4 regions of the Streptomyces sp. NPDC028907 genome follow, and region 2 is predicted to be linked to each of the others. Evidence: riboswitches for the same ligand, from Rfam matches in the RefSeq annotation. Region 2 holds a riboswitch; each other region holds the start of a gene.
What was found. A riboswitch is a leader RNA that binds a small molecule or an ion and turns the genes downstream of it on or off. The one in region 2 is predicted to bind cyclic di-AMP.

Region 1: linked by a shared signal. The riboswitch ahead of ACZ4UU_RS04880 (transglycosylase family protein) and the one ahead of ACZ4UU_RS34975 (C40 family peptidase) in region 2 are both predicted to bind cyclic di-AMP.
Region 3: linked by a shared signal. The riboswitch ahead of ACZ4UU_RS21335 (transglycosylase SLT domain-containing protein) and the one ahead of ACZ4UU_RS34975 (C40 family peptidase) in region 2 are both predicted to bind cyclic di-AMP.
Region 4: linked by a shared signal. The riboswitch ahead of ACZ4UU_RS42230 (M23 family metallopeptidase) and the one ahead of ACZ4UU_RS34975 (C40 family peptidase) in region 2 are both predicted to bind cyclic di-AMP.

Annotation. Positions count from the first base shown of each region.
Region 1 covers NZ_JBVHVE010000002.1:105,308-109,710, reverse strand. The annotation lists gene ACZ4UU_RS04890 (cytochrome P450 family protein) at 1-878, shown strand, start outside; gene ACZ4UU_RS04885 (LysM peptidoglycan-binding domain-containing protein) at 1,045-2,100, shown strand; cyclic di-AMP (ydaO/yuaA leader) riboswitch at 2,310-2,509, shown strand; gene ACZ4UU_RS04880 (transglycosylase family protein) at 2,514-3,197, shown strand; gene eno (phosphopyruvate hydratase) at 3,513-4,403, shown strand, end outside.
Region 2 covers NZ_JBVHVE010000014.1:117,612-122,014, forward strand. The annotation lists gene ACZ4UU_RS34965 (ATP-dependent Clp protease proteolytic subunit) at 1-349, shown strand, start outside; gene ACZ4UU_RS34970 (hypothetical protein) at 357-665, shown strand; cyclic di-AMP (ydaO/yuaA leader) riboswitch at 1,085-1,217, shown strand; gene ACZ4UU_RS34975 (C40 family peptidase) at 1,221-1,694, shown strand; gene ACZ4UU_RS34980 (LysE family translocator) at 1,751-2,365, opposite strand; gene ACZ4UU_RS34985 (LysR family transcriptional regulator) at 2,453-3,373, shown strand; gene ACZ4UU_RS34990 (ATP-binding protein) at 3,454-3,897, opposite strand; gene ACZ4UU_RS34995 (helix-turn-helix domain-containing protein) at 4,111-4,403, shown strand, end outside.
Region 3 covers NZ_JBVHVE010000006.1:488,203-492,605, forward strand. The annotation lists gene ACZ4UU_RS21315 (polyprenyl synthetase family protein) at 1-730, opposite strand, end outside; partial or broken gene ACZ4UU_RS21320 (peptide MFS transporter) at 938-1,346, shown strand; partial or broken gene ACZ4UU_RS21325 (hypothetical protein) at 1,588-1,840, shown strand; partial or broken gene ACZ4UU_RS21330 (CocE/NonD family hydrolase C-terminal non-catalytic domain-containing protein) at 1,962-2,352, shown strand; cyclic di-AMP (ydaO/yuaA leader) riboswitch at 2,624-2,808, shown strand; gene ACZ4UU_RS21335 (transglycosylase SLT domain-containing protein) at 2,814-3,554, shown strand; gene ACZ4UU_RS21340 (HAD family hydrolase) at 3,588-4,403, opposite strand, start outside.
Region 4 covers NZ_JBVHVE010000023.1:90,336-94,738, forward strand. The annotation lists gene ACZ4UU_RS42215 (dihydrofolate reductase family protein) at 1-658, shown strand, start outside; tRNA gene ACZ4UU_RS42220 (tRNA-Met) at 758-831, shown strand; gene ACZ4UU_RS42225 (PP2C family protein-serine/threonine phosphatase) at 991-2,076, shown strand; cyclic di-AMP (ydaO/yuaA leader) riboswitch at 2,360-2,517, shown strand; gene ACZ4UU_RS42230 (M23 family metallopeptidase) at 2,529-3,554, shown strand; gene ACZ4UU_RS42235 (PrsW family intramembrane metalloprotease) at 3,854-4,403, opposite strand, start outside.

The sequences.
Region 1 (4,403 bases), on a different contig from region 2:
ACCAGCTCATCGACCGGTTCGCCACCGAGGGAACCGCCGACCTGATCCACGAGTTCGCCTTCCCGCTCCCCATCTACGCGATCTGCGACCTGCTAGGCGTTCCCCGCGAGGACCAGGACGACTTCCGTGACTGGGCGGGCATGATGATCCGCCATCAGGGCGGCCCCAGGGGCGGGGTCGCCCGGTCCGTGAAGAAGATGCGGGGCTATCTCGCCGAGCTCATCCACCGCAAGCGCGAGGCACTCCCCGACACCCCCGCCCCCGGCGAGGACCTCATCTCCGGCCTCATCCGCGCCTCCGACCACGGCGAGCACCTCACCGAGAACGAGGCCGCGGCCATGGCCTTCATCCTGCTGTTCGCCGGCTTCGAGACGACCGTCAACCTCATCGGCAACGGCACCTACGCCCTGCTCACCCACCCCGAGCAACGCGCCCGCCTGCAGACGTCCTTGGCCGCCGAGGAGACCGGCCTCCTCGAAACCGGAGTGGAGGAACTCCTCCGCTACGACGGCCCCGTGGAACTCGCCACCTGGCGCTTCGCCACGGAGCCGCTCACCCTGGGCGGCCGGCACATCGCGCCCGGCGATCCCGTCCTCGTCGTCCTGGCCGCCGCCGACCGGGACCCGGACCGCTTCGCCGACCCCGACGTCCTCGACCTCGCCCGCCGCGACAACCAGCATCTCGGCTACGGCCACGGCATCCACTACTGCCTCGGCGCCCCGCTCGCCCGCCTGGAGGGCCAGACCGCCCTCGGCACGCTCCTCACCCGCGTCCCGGACCTCCGACTCGCCGTGGATCCGGGCGAGTTGAGATGGCGCGGCGGACTCATCATGCGCGGACTGCGCACCCTTCCGGTGGAGTTCACCCCGGTTGGGTGAGTGCGTCCCCTCGGCAAACATGACACGCGCTCTTGTCTGTGATCTTCACGTGATCTGCGCGGCATTAACTTGTGACAAGTGATCGTCTGCCGCTACGTTCACGCATCAACGTCGGCGTCCAGGTTTCACGCGCCGCGGTCACCGCTGTCTCGCGAAAGGTCCCCGCATGCTCTCCGGGAACGGTCGTCACCGTCGCCCTCGTCAGGCCCCGGCCATCCTCGTCGCGGCCGGAGTGACCGGGTCCGCCATCGCCATCCCGATGCTCGGCGCCGCGAGTGCCAGCGCCGCCGACGGCACCGTGTGGGACAAGGTGGCCGAATGCAGGAGCGGGGGATCCTGGAGCGCCGCCGACGAGAGCGCCGGCCGCTACGGCGGACTGCAACTGACCCAGGAGGACTGGGAGAGGTACGGCGGCCTCGACTACGCCCCCAGCCCCGACCTGGCTAGCCGCTCCCAGCAGATAGCCGTGGCCCAGGACCTTCTCGCGGCCCGGGGGACCAGCCCCTGGGGCACCTGCGCGGTGGTCAACGGACTCACCAAGGAATCCGGGGCCCTCGACCTCGACACCGGAGTGGAGGAGGACTCCCCCTCCGAGGTGTCCGGCTCATCCGGCTTGCTCGACTCGCTCAACTCATCCGATTCGTCCAGCTCGTCGAATTCGTCCGAGTCGTCCGGTGGGTCGAACTCGTCCGAGGCGTCGAACCAGAGCGACGACCCGTCCGGCACCCCGAGTGAATCCTCGGATGCTTCGTCCGGGCCCTCGCGGGATTCCTCCCCTTCTTCTTCCTCATCCCCTTCAGCGCCTGCGGCGGATGATTCCGCTAAGTCCGAAACGTCCCCCAGCGTAAAGGCCTCACAGTCGCCCGACCGCTCCCCGGTGGAGGCGATCGGTGGGGACAATCAGGACGATGTGGTGCAGGACGTCGGTTCCTGGAGCCTCGTCGACACCGGGGCGATCGACGCCGAGACGGCCGGCTCCGGGCGGCACCGCGGTCCCAGTGCCGACGAGGGCGAGGCCGACGGCGGTGCCGCCGAGTCCGCCAAGTCCTCCGGGCGCCACGCCTCGTACAGCGTCCGCGCCGGCGACACTCTCGCCTCCATCGCCGACTCCCTTGACCTCGACGGCGGGTGGCGCGCTCTGTACGCGGCGAACAAGGACGCCATCGGCCCTGACGCGAACCACATCTTCGCCGGTCAGACCCTGGACGTCCCTGGCGAATAACGGCTGAACAGGGCGAAATGCAGCGCCAGTTCGCGTCACTATTCGCACCTGAATGTCCGTTTTGAATGCAGTGAGAGATAGATCTCAGAAGCCCTGATCGTCTTTGTAATTCCCGGAATCGCGTGTCTACGGTCATGACCGCTCGCCACCAGTGCGAGCCCCGACAGCCGTCACGCCGAATCCTGCCGGCGGCCGTCCGGGAACAGTCGTCGCGTCAAGCGCCGTAGGCAGGAGCGGGGGACCCAAGGTTTGCGCCGGGTCCGGCAGTTGAGGCCCTTCGGGGCCGCACGGCCGGAGCCGGCTTGGGGTGAAGTCGCGCAGCAGCAGCCGAGAGGCGAGCGTGCGCGGCCGGGCAACTCAACCGGCCCGAACCCGACAGCTCACCTCGTAGGCGTCGGTGAGGGGATCTCTCCATGCTGTTTTCCAGCAAGGGCAAGCACCGTCGTCCGTCCAAGGCCGCTCGCGCCATAGCCGTCGTCGGCGTCACCGGTGCCGCCGCCGTCGCCGCCCCGCTGATGGCGGCCGGCAGCGCCTCCGCCGCCACCGCCTCCGAGTGGGACGCCGTCGCCCAGTGCGAGTCCGGCGGCAACTGGTCGATCAACACCGGCAACGGCTACTACGGCGGCCTTCAGTTCTCCGCCTCCACCTGGGCCGCGTACGGCGGCACGGCATACGCCTCCACCGCCGACCAGGCCAGCAAGGCCCAGCAGATCGAGATCGCCGAGAAGGTCCTCGCGAGTCAGGGCAAGGGTGCCTGGCCGCACTGCGGCACCGGCCTGTCGAGCGCCCCTTACAACGGCTCCGGCGCCTCGCAGAGCACCGAGACCGCCCCCCGCGCCACCGAGGAGCAGCCGGCCTCCCGCTCCGCCGAGCGCCCGGCCGCCGAGAAGAAGTCGACCAAGACCGTCACCACCCCGACCGGCAAGAAGGTCAAGAAGGGCGACGGCGAGTACAAGGTCGTCAAGGGCGACACCCTCAGCTCGATCGCCGAGGCGAAGAAGGTCAAGGGCGGCTGGGAGAAGCTGTTCAAGCTGAACAAGGACATCGTCGAGGACGCCGACCTGATCTACCCGGGTCAGCAGCTGCACCTGAAGTAATACAGGGGGACAGCTGAACCACACCGCCCTCACATCCGTGGACCTCGGAGTGAAGGTCTCGTGAGGGTCACCCCCGTCCCCGCGAACTCCCCGCCTCGGTGCGTCTTCCCCCGTACGCACCGGGGCGGGGTTTCTTGTGCCGGACCGTGTGCGTCGGCCCCTTTTGTGCCGAAGTCTTTGTTCCGTTCGGAAACAATTTACTCTCGGTTCTGTCCCACGGGGCGGTCGACCGCTGGCCGAACGCCCGGAGCCGGTTAGGCTCGTCTCGCAGTACCCACCGCGGACTGCGTACCCGCGTCACATCCCAAGAAGGAGATGCTCGTGCCGTCCATCGACGTCGTCGTAGCCCGGGAAATCCTCGACTCGCGAGGCAACCCCACCGTCGAGGTCGAGGTCGGCCTCGACGACGGCAGCACGGGTCGTGCCGCCGTTCCGTCCGGCGCCTCCACCGGCGCCTTCGAGGCCATCGAGCTCCGCGACGGCGACCAGAACCGCTACCTCGGCAAGGGTGTCGAGAAGGCCGTCCTCGCCGTCATCGAGCAGATCGGCCCGGAGCTCGTCGGCTACGACGCCACCGAGCAGCGCCTGATCGACCAGGCCATGTTCGACCTGGACGCCACCGACAACAAGGCATCCCTCGGCGCCAACGCCATCCTCGGCGTCTCCCTCGCCGTCGCCCACGCCGCGTCCGAGGCGTCCGACCTCCCCCTCTTCCGCTACCTGGGCGGCCCGAACGCGCACCTGCTGCCGGTGCCGATGATGAACATCCTGAACGGCGGCTCGCACGCCGACTCCAACGTGGACATCCAGGAGTTCATGATCGCCCCGATCGGCGCGGAGTCCTTCTCCGAGGCCCTGCGCTGGGGCGCCGAGGTCTACCACACCCTCAAGAAGGTGCTGAAGACCAAGGGCCTGTCCACCGGCCTCGGCGACGAGGGCGGCTTCGCCCCGAACCTGGAGTCCAACCGCGCCGCCCTCGACCTCATCGTCGAGGCCATCAAGCAGGCTGGTTACGTCCCCGGCGAGCAGATCGCGCTGGCGCTCGACGTCGCCGCGTCCGAGTTCTACAAGGACGGCTCCTACGAGTTCGAGGGCAAGTCCCGCTCGGCCGCCGAGATGACCGAGTACTACGAGGAGCTCGTCTCCGCGTACCCGCTGGTCTCCATCGAGGACCCGCTGTACGAGGACGACTGGGACGGCTGGAAG
Region 2 (4,403 bases):
GATCTGCCTGGGCCAGGCCGGCTCGGCCGCCGCGGTGCTGTTGTCCTCGGGCACACCGGGCAAGCGATTCGCGCTGCCGGGGGCCCGGGTGGTGATCCATCAGCCTGGACTGCCCGAGCCGGTCGAGGGCCAGGCCAGCGATCTGGCCATCCAGGCCGACGAACTGACGCGCATTCGGACCCGTCTGGAGGAGATGCTCGCGCTGCACACCGGACGCAGCCGCGAGCAGGTGAGCGAGGACATCGAGCGGGACAAGATCCTCAACGCGCAGGAGGCGCTGGAGTACGGGCTGGTGGACGCGATCATCCCCAGCCGCAGGGCCACCCTCGCGCCGCCCACGGGGCGGTGATCGGCCGGTGCTTCCACCCGAGCTGCCACCGCTGCCCGCGCTGACCCGCGCGGAGGGCGAGTTGATCGACCGTTACCTCGATGTCGTGGACCTGCTCGGCCGGATCAACCCGGGCCGGCACGGCGACACCTACAGCGGACTGCGCGCCGCCCAGGCGCTGGTGAGCAGGGCGACCGAGCTCCGAGACGCGCTGGCGCTGATGCATCGGCGGGGCGAGACGGAGCTGCACGCTCCCACGCTGGCGCGTGCGTTGCGCGTGCTGGACGGAGAGCGCCGCACGGCTCGTGTCAGGGTGCCGCCGCGCTCCGACAGTTGACGACGTGTACAGACTCGTTCCGGACGTCTCGGCCCACTGACGAGGCGTCCGGAAGGGAGCTGAAACGCGCCAAACGACGTACCCCCTTTCGGCGTATCCACGTGTCCATTTGCGCGCCCGCCAAGGTTGCACAACGGGCATGACCGCGAGGCGGAGTCCGACGTTCCGTCCCTGGTCCGGGGCTCGTTGGGCACCTGGACACCTCCTCGAACACGGGGGTGTCCACCCGAACGGGTGAGTGGTGAGTAACGCCACAAATCCCCGGTTCCGTTGGGATTTTCATTCAACCGTGCGTCAAGATCCCTGTCTGACGACAAGCCCCCGCCGCAGCGGCGGGGCGGTCCGGGCGGACGCCGAGTCCTGCCGCCGCCCGGATGACCGGTCGACAGGAGTGGATCGGCAGGAGTGGAGGACCCGAGCAAGACGGGTCGCCGGAGCGGACGTTCGTTCGATCCGAGCAGCCCTTGGGGTGAAGCCGCGGCAACGCGGCCGGGCAACTTCGCCAGCCCGAATCCGACAGGTCATCCTTCACAGGCGGCTGACGAAGGGTTGCGCATGACTGCGCTCAATCGTGTCCCGTCGCTCATGGCCCGGGCCGGAACGGCCTCGGCTCTCACCATCGCCGCAGTGGGCGGCTCGATAGTGGCACCCGGCTTCGCCCCCGAGGCCGAAGCGGCCACGCCGGCGACGAAGGCACTCCAGGTCGCGGCCTCCAAGAAGGGCTCCCCGTACAAGTGGGGCGCCACCGGGCCGAACCGATTCGACTGCTCCGGGCTGACGCTGTACTCGTTCAAGAAGGCGGGCAAGAAACTGCCCCGTACGGCGGCCCAGCAGTACAACAAGACCCGCCACATCTCCGCCAAGAACCGCAAGGCCGGAGACCTGGTGTTCTTCCACTCGGGGTCGTACGTCTACCACGTCGGCATCTATGCCGGGAAGGGAAGGATCTGGCACTCCCCGAAGAGCGGGGACGTGGTGAAGCTGCAGAAGATCTGGACCAGGAGCGTCTGGTACGGCCGGGTCAAGTGACCTTCCCGGAGGCGGTGACGGCGACCTGATACGCCGTCACCGCCCTCGGGGCCACCTCAGAGGGCCAGCAGCGGCCCGGCGAGCAGTGCCCCGCCGAAGACCGTCAGCGCGGCGCCGGTGACGGTCGTGACGGCCCGGGCGGCCCGCGGGCGGCGCAGCCATCTGCCGAGCCGGTCCACGAGCAGCGCGACCACCTGGAACCAGACCAGGGCGATCGCGAGCACGATGAGCGCGAGCAGCAGGGTCCGGGGCAGTGCCGGAGCGCCCGCGGGCACGAACTGGGGCAGCACGCTGAGGAAGGTCAGGGAGGCCTTCGGATTCAGGGCGTTGGTCACGAAGCCCTGCCGCAGGGGTCGCGCGGTGGAGTCCTGGCGCTCCTCCATGACTTCGGCGCGCCGTTGCCTCAGCGTCTGGACGCCGAGATACAACACATAGACACCGCCGACCACCTGAAGCGCACGGAACAGCGCAGGCATGGCGGCCAGCACCGCGGCGACCCCCACCACCGCCAGCGTCACATGCACCAGCAGCCCGGCCCCGATCCCGAGCGCGCAGGCGATGCCGGCCCGGCGGGAGACGAGGGCGTTGCGAACGACGACGGTGAAGTCGGCCCCGGGCATGGCGACCAGGCCGGCGGAGACCCCGGTGAAGGCGATGAGCTGAGCATCCATGCGCCCAGCGTGCCTGGCAGGAGCCTTCAACAGGTATTTCGAATATCCTAGGGAACCCTAAAACACTACTTAACCCCAGGGGCTGTCATGTACGACCCGACCCGTCTCGCCGCGCTGGTGGCGGTCGCCGAGGCGGGTTCGATCACCCGGGCCGCCGAGCGGCTCGGCTACACCACGCCCGCGCTCTCGCAGCAGCTGGCCAAGCTGGAGCGCGAGGCGGGCACCGCTCTTCTGGTACGGCATCACCGCGGGGCACGGCTGACGGGTGCGGGCGAACTGCTGGTGACCCGTGCGCGGCGGGTGCTCGACGAGCTGGAGCGGGCGCGGCACGAACTGGCCCGGCTGACCGGCCTGACCGGTGGCACGCTCCGGCTGGGCACCTTCCAGACCGCGGGCATCCATCTGCTGCCACCGGCTCTCAGCGCGTTTCGCCGGGCCCATCCGGACGTGGAGCTGACGGTCGCCGACTACGAACCGTCGGCCGGTGTCGCGGCGGTGGCGGCGGGCGAGGTCGACCTGGCGCTGACGCACGCCTACGAGCCGGGTGAGCCGACCCCGCTGCCCGCCTCGGTCGGCGTCGAGCCGATCCTCGTGGAGGAACTGGTCCTGGTGTCAGCCCCGGGCCACGCCCTCACCACCGGCGCCACACGGCTACCGCTGACCGACCTCGCCGGCCAGCCCATGATCAGCATGGCCCCGGACGCTCCGGCCCGCCGGGGTGTCGAGGCTGCCCTGACCAGAGCGGGGGCCACGCCTTCGGTTCTCGTCCCGACGCCGGGATACCTACTGGTGTGCGCGCTGGCCAGCGCGGGGCTCGGGGTGGCGGTCGTACCGGAGATGGTGGCGCGGACGTCGGCCACTCCGGTGGGCGTGCGCGCGCTGGAAGGGGGGCAGTTGCGCCGTACGATCTCGGTCGCGTATCGCGGAGAGGAGACGGCACCCGCGGCCGACGCTTTCCGCGCGGTGTTGCGGGGCACTTTCAACCGAGCCCAGCAGTCCCCACCCTAGGCCGCGGGGCTGTATCGATATGCGGCTCCGCCGCGTGGGCGCGACCAGCCGCAGCGGACCCGCAGACAACACACAACCCATCACGGCTCAGGCGCCGCAGGCACCGGCACAGCCCACGGCAGTTCGATGGAAACCGTCTTCCCACCCTCCCGCGTCGGCCGCACTCTGAGCTTGCCGCCGCACTCAGCGGTCAGCCAGCGGATGATGACCATCCCGCGGCCGTTGTCCTGCTGGACAGCGGCCGGCAGCCGCTTGGGGAAGCGGGGGTGGCTGTCGGTGACGCCGATGCGCAGGTGTTCGTCACGGTCGAGCGCGAGGTCCACCGTGAAGGTGGGTGACTGGCCGAGGGTGTGCTGTACGGCGTTGGTGGTGAGTTCGGAGACGATCAGACGGATGGTGTCGGCCACCTCCGTGTCCGGTGGCAGTCCCCACTCGGCGAGAGTGGTGACCACATAGGTCCGGGCCGCGGAGACCGAGGCAGGATCGCTCGGCAGAGTGACGGATGCTTCCAGATGATCTGCCATGGCGACGTCGTCCCTTTCCCACGGGACCGCAGTCCGACACGGAGCGGAGGGTTCGAGTACGGTCCCGGACTGGTGCTTCGTCGCCAGAGTGCCATTACCGCGCCCGTCAGGAGTGGCGATCCACCAAGATGTGCATATATCTGTCGCTCGAAGCGGTGAACTCTGCGACGGCAGAGCGTATTTGGGCGGCTCGGTTGGAGTAAGGAGTTGCCCATGCAGCACGGTCCCGCGGTGCGCCGCCGAAAACTGGGCGCGGAACTGCGTGCGTTGCGTACCGGGGCGGGGCTCACCAGTGGTGAGGCGGCCCGGCTGGTGGGCTGGCACCAGTCCAAGGTGAGCCGGATCGAGACCGGCGCCAGCGGGGTGAAACCGGCCGATGTGCGGTTACTGCTCGACGCCTACGGCGTACAGGACGCCCGGCTACGGGAGTTGCTGCTGGTGCTGGCCGGCTCCGACGAGGGTGGCGGCCGTCATCACTGGTGGCACGCGTACCGCGGAGTGCTGCC
Region 3 (4,403 bases), on a different contig from region 2:
TCCCCTCCCGGAGATCCGTCCCCGGCGTCTTCCCGGACTCATGGGAGTCGCTCGCGATGTCCAGGACGTCGTCCGCCAGCTGGAAGGCGACCCCGAGCCGCTCTCCGTACTGGGTCAGCACGTCGACCACCGTCTCGTCGGCGCCCGACATCATCGCCCCGAACCGGCACGAGACCGCCACCAGCGATCCGGTCTTCCCGCTCAGCACATCGAGGTAGTGCTCGACGGGATCCCGCCCGTCCTGCGGACCCGCCGTCTCCAGGATCTGCCCGGTGACCAGCCGCTCGAACGCCTCGGCCTGCACCCGCACCGCCTCCGGCCCGAGGTCGGCCAGGATGTGCGAGGCGCGCGCGAAGAGAAAGTCCCCGGTCAGGACGGCGACCGAGTTGCCCCAACGGGTGTTCGCACTGTCGACACCGCGCCGTACGGCCGCCTCGTCCATCACGTCATCGTGGTAGAGCGTCGCCAGATGGGTCAGCTCCACCACCACCGCCGACGGCACGATCCCCGGCGCGTACCGGTCCCCGAACTGGGCAGTGAGCATCACGAGCAACGGCCTGAACCGCTTTCCACCCGCCCGCACCAGATGCTGGGCGGCCTCGGTGATGAAGGGGACCTCACTTTTGGTGGCTTCGAGCAATCCCTCCTCGACAGCCGTCAATCCGGCCTGGACATCGGCTTCCAGAGCCTGGTCCCGCACGCTCAGCCCGAACGGCCCGACGACGGTCACGAGGGGTCTCCTGTCTGCTGGTGTCTACTGGCGGTTACACGGTTTGTCGATAGGTCGCTGCCATCACTCAAGTCAGCGTATCCGGTCACGTTTCGATCACCGATGCCGCCCACCCGTCCACCACGGGCGGTATCGGATCACGACAGGTATGTTTTTGATCACGTGATAAGGCGGGATATCCATCGACTTATAGGGAAGTAGCGGCCCGTGTCCTGGGCCGAAGCCGACGTCCAGGCCGACAGCGAGCCGCCGCCGCACGCCGACCACGCCTTCTTCGGCCGGCCCAGAGCTTTCTCAAGCTCTCCGGTCTGGAGGTCTGGGGACTCTTCTCGTTCCTCGGCATGCAGGCCATCCTCGTCCCGCACTGCGCCGCCACCCTCGCCCCCGGCGGTATGGGCATGTCGGCCGGCTCCGCCGCCTCCGCCGCCTCCGCCGCCTCCAGCACGCTCGTCCATCTGGTGTCCGTTGCGGGCGGCTGGCTCTGCTCAGCGCGAGCACGGAACTCCTCAAGCCGAACGTCGCCACCATGGTCGGCTTCTCGGCCGCCGCGATCGACATGATGTTCGGCCTGGCCCGGTACGTCCTCGGGCGGGGCCACCTGGCCGGCCGGAAGCACGTCTGGTTCCCCTCCCTCGCCATGGCCAAGGGCACCCAGGCCCAGACGGTCAAGTTCTACGACGACGTCCCCAAGCCCACCTACTTCGGCGTCAACGGTCCCGTCGCGGTGGTCGCGGGCCTCGCCGTGATGGCCGCGACCCGCTGGCTGAGCCGCACGATGCACCCGGTGGACTGACCCGCCACAAAGCATTCGCCGCACTCGACGCATCCGACGCACTGACCCGACAGGGATCCCGCCCATACACATCCGTACGTCCTTCCCCCACGAGACGACCCATCACGACCTCCGCAACCCGCTCCGGGACGGGACCCTGCTGTACGCGCGCGTGACGCCCGCTGACGAACGAGCCCGTACCGGCGCTCCTCGAATACCTGCTGTACCGCCTGACCGACCGGCTCAAGGCGATCGTCATGGTTTGCTCGACGGACGATCGCTATGACAACGACGTGCACTGCACGGGAGGTTCCATCCTCACCGGTCGACATGCCGCCTGACCGTCGACCATGTGCGCCTTCGTCGCCCGTCCGAGGACACCGGCGTCATGTCCGAGCCCCTGCCGCGCTCCGCGTCAGCGACTCCCACCCCGTCGAAGTGGGCGAGTAGACCTGAGCGTTGAGGCGGGCGAGGGTACAGCTGAGGTTGACGTCGGACATACCGCGCGAGCAAGTCGTCGCCCGGCTCTGCGACCTGGCACCGGACGGCTCCTCGCCCCTGGTCACGCGGGGCGCTGAACCTGACTGCACGTCATGGCCGGGACGGCGTGGCGCCGCGCGAGCCGGGCGCAACCGAGGCCGTACCCCTTGAGCTGCCCGCACCCACTCGGACCGGGTCGATCCGGGTGCACCGCCCGGAGCTCGGCTGGGAGGCGACGGTGCGGATGCTCTCCGAGATCAGCTGCGATCGGCATGACCTCATCGCCTCCAACGAGGTGATCTACACAGAGGGCGAAGAAGTACTTTTCCGTCGGACACGGGAAAAACGGACTCCACGAATGGCCAGTTAAAGGCGAGTTGGAGCCATTGCCCGATTTGCCACTCTTGTGGATGCCAGTGAGTTGAGTCACGCACACCCGGCCACACACCCCGTCCGACGCACCTTCGTCTCCCCTTGTTCCACACACAAGTTGAGGCTTGGCAACCGCAAAGGATCAAGCACCCCATACGCACCAGACCATGGTCAACCGGCACGTCAGGCGGCCCCGGCACTTGTTTCGGACATGTGCTCTCGCATACGTTCCCGCTCGTCGGGCGGACGCCGAATCCTGCCGCCGCCCGTGTCATCCATCCCCGGAACTCACACACGCACGGCAGGAGCGGGGGACCCAGGTAAGTCGCCGGACCGGACGCCTTGATGGCGCACCGGCCCGGCTCGGGGTGAAGTCGCGCCACCGCTCAGCGGCGCGGCCGGGCATCTCCCGCCCGAACCCGACAGCTCACCTCGCAGGCGCCGGAGAGGAACAGCGCCATGCCCCGAGGCAAGCACCGCCGCCCCCGCACCAACCCGCTCACTCGTCGCGTCGCCATCGCAGGCACCGGCACCGCAGCCCTCGCGCTCCCGCTCCTGAGCGCGACCACCGCGAGCGCCGCCCAGCCGGCCCAGACCCCCACCGCCGCGCAGGCCAATACCCTTACGTACACCACCAAAAAGGGCGATTCGCTCTACGGCATCGCGGACCGGTACGACGCCCAGGGTGGCTGGAAGCAGCTCTACAAGGACAACCGCAAGGCCATCGGCGACAACCCCCGGCTGATCCACCCGGGCGTCGACCTGGAGGTCCGGGCGACGAAGAAGGCCGGCACCGCGAGCGCAACCGCCGACAAGGCCGCCGCACCCGCCAAGAAGTCCGCCGTCGCCCAGGCCACGCAGTCCTCGGTGAAGACATACCCGGACAACCTCGACGGCTGGATCCGCAACGCTCTGGACATCATGGGACAGAACGGGATTCCCGGATCTTACGAGGGCATCCACCGCAACATCATGCGCGAGTCGTCCGGCAACCCCCAGGCCATCAACAACTGGGACTCCAACGCGGCCGCGGGCACCCCGTCCAAGGGCCTCCTCCAGGTCATCGACCCGACCTTCGCGGCCTACCACGTGCCGGGCACCGTCTACGACCCCTTCAACCCGGTCGCGAACATCGCGGCCGCGTGCAACTACGCGGCCGCCCGGTACGGCTCGATCGACAATGTGAACGGCCCTTACTAGCCCTGAAGCAGGATCGAGTGGGCTAATTCACCCTTACTGGGCTGAATCGGTCAGGGCGCCCGCGCTGACGCCCGCGAACAACCTCTCGAGGACGACGGCGATGCCGTCGTCCTCGTTCGAGAGGGTGATCTCGTCGGCGACCGCCTTGAGTTCGGGGTGGGCGTTGGCCATCGCCACCCCGCGGGCGGCCCAGTCGAACATGGGGATGTCATTGGGCATGTCCCCGAAGGCGATGGTCTCGTGCGCGCCGAGGCCGAGATGCTCGGCGGCGAGCGCGAGACCGGTCGCCTTGGTGATGCCGCATGGCTGGAGTTCGACGGTCCCGGGCCCGGACATGGTGACCGTCGCGAGAGAGCCCACGACCGCCCGCGCCGTCGCCGCCAACTCGTCGTCGGACAGGGTGGGATGGCGCAGCAACACCTTGCTGATCGGCTCGCACCACAGGTCGTCCCGGTGCTGGACACGGACAGCGGGCAGGGTGGGGTGCGGCATCAGGTACCCGGGTTCGATGAGCGTGAGCCCGTCGACGCCGTCCTGGTCGACGGCCGCGTACACCTCCCCGACCTCGGCCTCGATCTTGCCGAGCGCGGTCTCCGCCAACTCCCGGTCCAGGGTGATCGACCACAAGAGACGGTCCGCGCCGGCGTCGTACAACTGCGCGCCCTGTCCGCACACCGCGAGCCCCCTGCTGCCCAGGACGTCGAGGAGCGGCCGCACTCTGGGCGCCGGCCGCCCCGTCACGACGAGGTGCTGAGCACCGGCCGCCGCGACCTGCGCGAGCGCGTCGAGGGAACGGTCGGAGAGCGTGTCGTCGCCTCGGAGCAGCGTCCCGTCCAGGTCAGTGGCGAT
Region 4 (4,403 bases), on a different contig from region 2:
GATCCACACGCAGCTGCTCCAGCAGGGCCTCGCCGACGAGGTGCAGCTGGTGCTGGCGCCGCTGTTCGTGGGGGATCCGAAGGCGCCGCGGCTGTTCGGTCCGGGCGAGTACCAGGGCGGACGGCTGCGCCTGCTGGAGACGCGGCGGATCGAGGACGTCGTACTGATGCGCTACGAGCCCACCGCGCCCGGCGCCGGCGTGCTGCCCTCCGCCGCGGACCGGAAATGGCTGGCGCTGGCGTGCGAGCTGGCGGCCGAGTGCCCGCCGTCGGGGACGGCCTTCAGCGTCGGGGCGGTCGTGGTGGCGGCCGACGGGACCGAGCTGGCGCGGGGCCACTCCCGAGAGGGCGGCGATCCCGTGGTGCACGCGGAGGAGGCGGCGCTGGCGAAGATCGCGCCCGGAGACCCCCGTGTGACGTCCGCCACGGTCTACTCGAGCCTGGAGCCGTGCACGCGCCGCGCGTCCCGTCCGGTGCCGTGCGCGCGCCTGATCCTCGGCGCGGGGGCACGCCGGGTGGTGACGGCCTGGCGGGAGCCGGACACGTTCGTGGCGGGCGCCGACGGGAGCGGGCTGCTGGCCGGGGAAGGGGTGGACGTGGTGGTCCTGCCCGAGTACGAGGACCGGGCCAAGGCCCCGAACAGCCATCTTCTGCCGTGACACCGGGCCCTGAACACGCCCCGAAAAGCGCCGCTCGCGGCGGCCCCGGGAAACGCGTGTGCTTTCCGTCCCGCGGATGGCGTACTATTGAGTCATCGCCGCGGGGTGGAGCAGCTCGGTAGCTCGCTGGGCTCATAACCCAGAGGTCGCAGGTTCAAATCCTGTCCCCGCTACTGAAGACTCAGGGCCGGAACTGAAAAGTTCCGGCCCTGAGTGTTTTCCACGGCTTTCCAGCGAGACTCTCTGCCCGGCCGCCCCGCTGGTCCGGTCCCCGCTGGTCCGGTCGGCTCCCACCACTCGCTCCCCGCCCCGCCGTCGGCAACCCTGGTGAGGTGGAGGAACGGCGGATCTCGTACGCACGCCGGTTCGTCCGGCTGCTGCCCGCCCTGCTGATCGCCGCCGGATGCGGGTACGACTACGTCACGCCCACGGATTTCACCGGGGCCCCCTTCTTCACCGCCGCGCCCCTGGTCGCCGCCCCGCTGTACTCGCAGCGTGGCACGGTGCTCACCGGCGTCGCCGCGCTCGCCGCGCTGCTCGTGCTCCACGCCGGTCTGGGCGGCCTCTCCCGGACCGGGGTGATCACCGAGCTGGTCACCGTGGTCACCGTCTCCGTCCTCGCCGTCCTCATCAACCTCCTCGTCCGCCGCAGCGACGCCCGCCTCGCCTCCGCCCGCGCCATCGCCGAGGCCGCCCAGCGCGCCGTACTGCCCGAACCCGCCGAGCGGATCGGCGGGTTCCAGATCGCGGCACGGTACGAGGCGGCGCAGGAGGGCGCCTTCATCGGCGGTGACCTGTACGCGGTGCAGGACAGCCCGCACGGTGTGCGGCTCGTCGTGGGGGACGTGCGCGGCAAGGGGATGGGGGCGGTCGGGATCGTCGCCGTGGTCATCGGGGCCTTCCGGGAGGCCGCCGAGCAGGAGACCACGCTGGAGGCGGTGGCGCAGCGCCTGGAGCGGGCGCTGGCGCGGGAGCGCACGCGGCCCGAGGGGGTGGAGTCCGCCGAGGGGTTCACCACCGCCGTCCTCGCCGAACTCCCGCACGGCGACGGGATCGTACGGCTGGTCAACCGCGGGCACCCCCCGCCGCTGCTGCTGCACGCCGACGGCACCGTGTGCGCGCTGCCCGCCCCCGAGCCCGCCCTGCCGCTCGGCATGCGGGAGCTGGGGGCCTGGCCGGACCGGGCCCAGGAGGCCGACTTCCCGAGCGGAGCGACGCTGCTCATGTACACCGACGGCCTGTCCGAGGCGCGGGACGAGAGAGACCGGTTCTACGACCCCGAGACGGGACTCGCGGGGCGGGCCAACGCCCGGCGCGAGCCGACCGCACTGCTCGGCACGCTCGCCGCGGAGGTGCGCCGGCACTCCGGGGGCGGGATGGCGGACGACATGGCCCTCATCGCCGTACGCCGTCCCTGAGGCATGCCGCTCCCGGCCCCTGATGGAGATCTTGTGGAGCCGATCCGTGATCGTTGTCACCAACCGTGATCGAGTGACCCCCCTCCGCATAACAACTGACATACCGTCAATACCTGTGTGACTCCTGAGCGCTGGCCAACTCGCCCGAATTAGGCCGCTCATGACCCGTAAGTCCAGGCGAAAATCGTTAATGATCAAGCGGAACAGCTTGGAATCCGTACCCCGCGTCTATTAACGTTCGATAACGCAGCGCGGTCGTCCCAGCCGTCACAAGAGGCGGCTCCGTGCGCACGCGCCGAATCCCGCAAGGGAACCGGGGAACCACCACCTTGGGGTGAATCGCACGGATACCGCCGGGAAGTCACGGCCGGTATACGCGCGTAGGAGACCTTCCTGCTCCGAACCCGTCAGCTAACCCGGTAGGCGAGAAGGAAGGAAAGGAGCACGCCCACGTGGCGTCCAACCGCCCTGCCCCGCAAGCCCCGTTCGTGCCGAGCCAGCGCACCACCGAGACCTTCGGCTACGACCGCCATCGCACCGACGAGGGCCCGTTCGAGGAGTGGAACCCCACCGCGGAGTCCATTCGTCCGGTACGCGGCAGGCATCGCGTCTCCAAGCAGCGCGGCGGGGGACTCGCGCGCAGCTCCACGGTGCTCGGCGTCGGTGTCATAGCCGCCGTCGGCGCGGGCGGCATGGCCAGCGCCAACAGCGGCAAGCCGCCGGTCGCCATCACCATCCCTGACCTGCCCCTGATCTCCGACGACGACGCCGCAGCCGCCGAGGACACCGGCACCGCCCTCAGCACCATGGGCGCGGCGACCGAGGAGACCACGCAGGACGCCACCGACGCCGGCGAGGCACTGCGCAGCCGGATCATGGCGCAGGCCGAGCAGCAGCAGGACCAGATCGAGAGCAAGGCCGCCGCGGCCGCCGTCGCCGCCGCCGAGAAGGAGGCCGCCGCCGCGGCCGCCAAGGCGGAGAAGGAGGCCGAGGCCAAGGCCGCCGCCGCCAAGGCCAAGGCCGAGGAGGAGGCCCGCAAGAAGGCCGAGGCCGAGCGCCTCGCCGAGCTGGCCAAGCAGTACACGCTGCCGACCTCCTCGTACACCATCACCTCGACCTTCGGTCAGGCCGGCGCCTACTGGTCCTCCGGCTACCACACGGGCCTCGACTTCGCCGCTCCCACCGGCACGCTGATCAAGGCCGTGCACAGCGGCACGATCACGTTCGCCGGCTGGGACGGGTCGTACGGCTACAAGACGGAGCTCACCCTCGACGACGGCACCGAGATCTGGTTCGCCCACCAGTCCTCGATCAGCGTGAGCGTGGGCCAGAAGGTCAACACGGGCGACGTCATCGGCCGCGTGGGCGCCACGGGCAACGTGACCGGCGCCCACCTGCACCTCGAGGTCCACCCCGACGGCAGCGCGAACGGCATCGACCCGATGGCGTGGCTGCGCGGCAAGGGACTCACTCCCTGAGGTATCCGAGGGACCTCTTGGCGGGGCATCCGCGAGGCATCGGGGCGAGGTGTCCGGGCGAGGTGTCCGGGCGAGGTGTCCGGGCGAGGCACGCCCTCCTGAACCCGGCGAGCCCTGTACCCGGCGATTCCTGAACCCGGCCGTTTCTGCTCCCGGCGGTGCTGATCTCCGGCGGTGCTGATCTCCGGCGGTCCTGGCGACAACCCCCCGACGTCAGGGCTGCCGGTTCCCGGAGCACCGGGCGCTCCGTTCGCTGGTAGCCCTTGCGCAAGCGCCGGTCTGAGGGGCGTGGCGGCTTTTCACGTCCGATACGGGTTGTAGACGGGGTACGGCTCCACCCCGTACCCCTGCCGGTACCCCACCCCCGCATAGCCATACGCAGCCCACACCTGCACAGCCATCCCCTCCAGCGCGGCCCGCTCCAACGCCGCCCGAGCAACCCCGCGCCGCAGCCACAACTCCTGCAACAACTCCCGCTCACGCATCACGAAGTCACCCCCGCCCCGTCCCCGTCGCCCTCGGCGCCGCAGAAACGCCAACGACGTCGCATACCCCTCGTACTCCGCCACAGCCCGCGCGGCCCCCCGCCCCCCGAGCCGCCGCGCATACCGCCGAGCCACCCGCCGAGCCCGCATCGAACCGAGCGCGAACGGCTCCCCCGGCGCCAGCCACCCGGCGACGACGTACGCGGGCAACTCCTCCCGCACGGTCCGCAGCTCCCGCTGCCGCGTCCAGATCACCAGCCACGTCAGCAACCCGAACGCGGGCACCATGAAGGCCGCGTACACCGCGAAGAACCCGAACTCGCCGAAGGTCGACGAGCCGTTCCACAGGGCGTGCATGCCCATG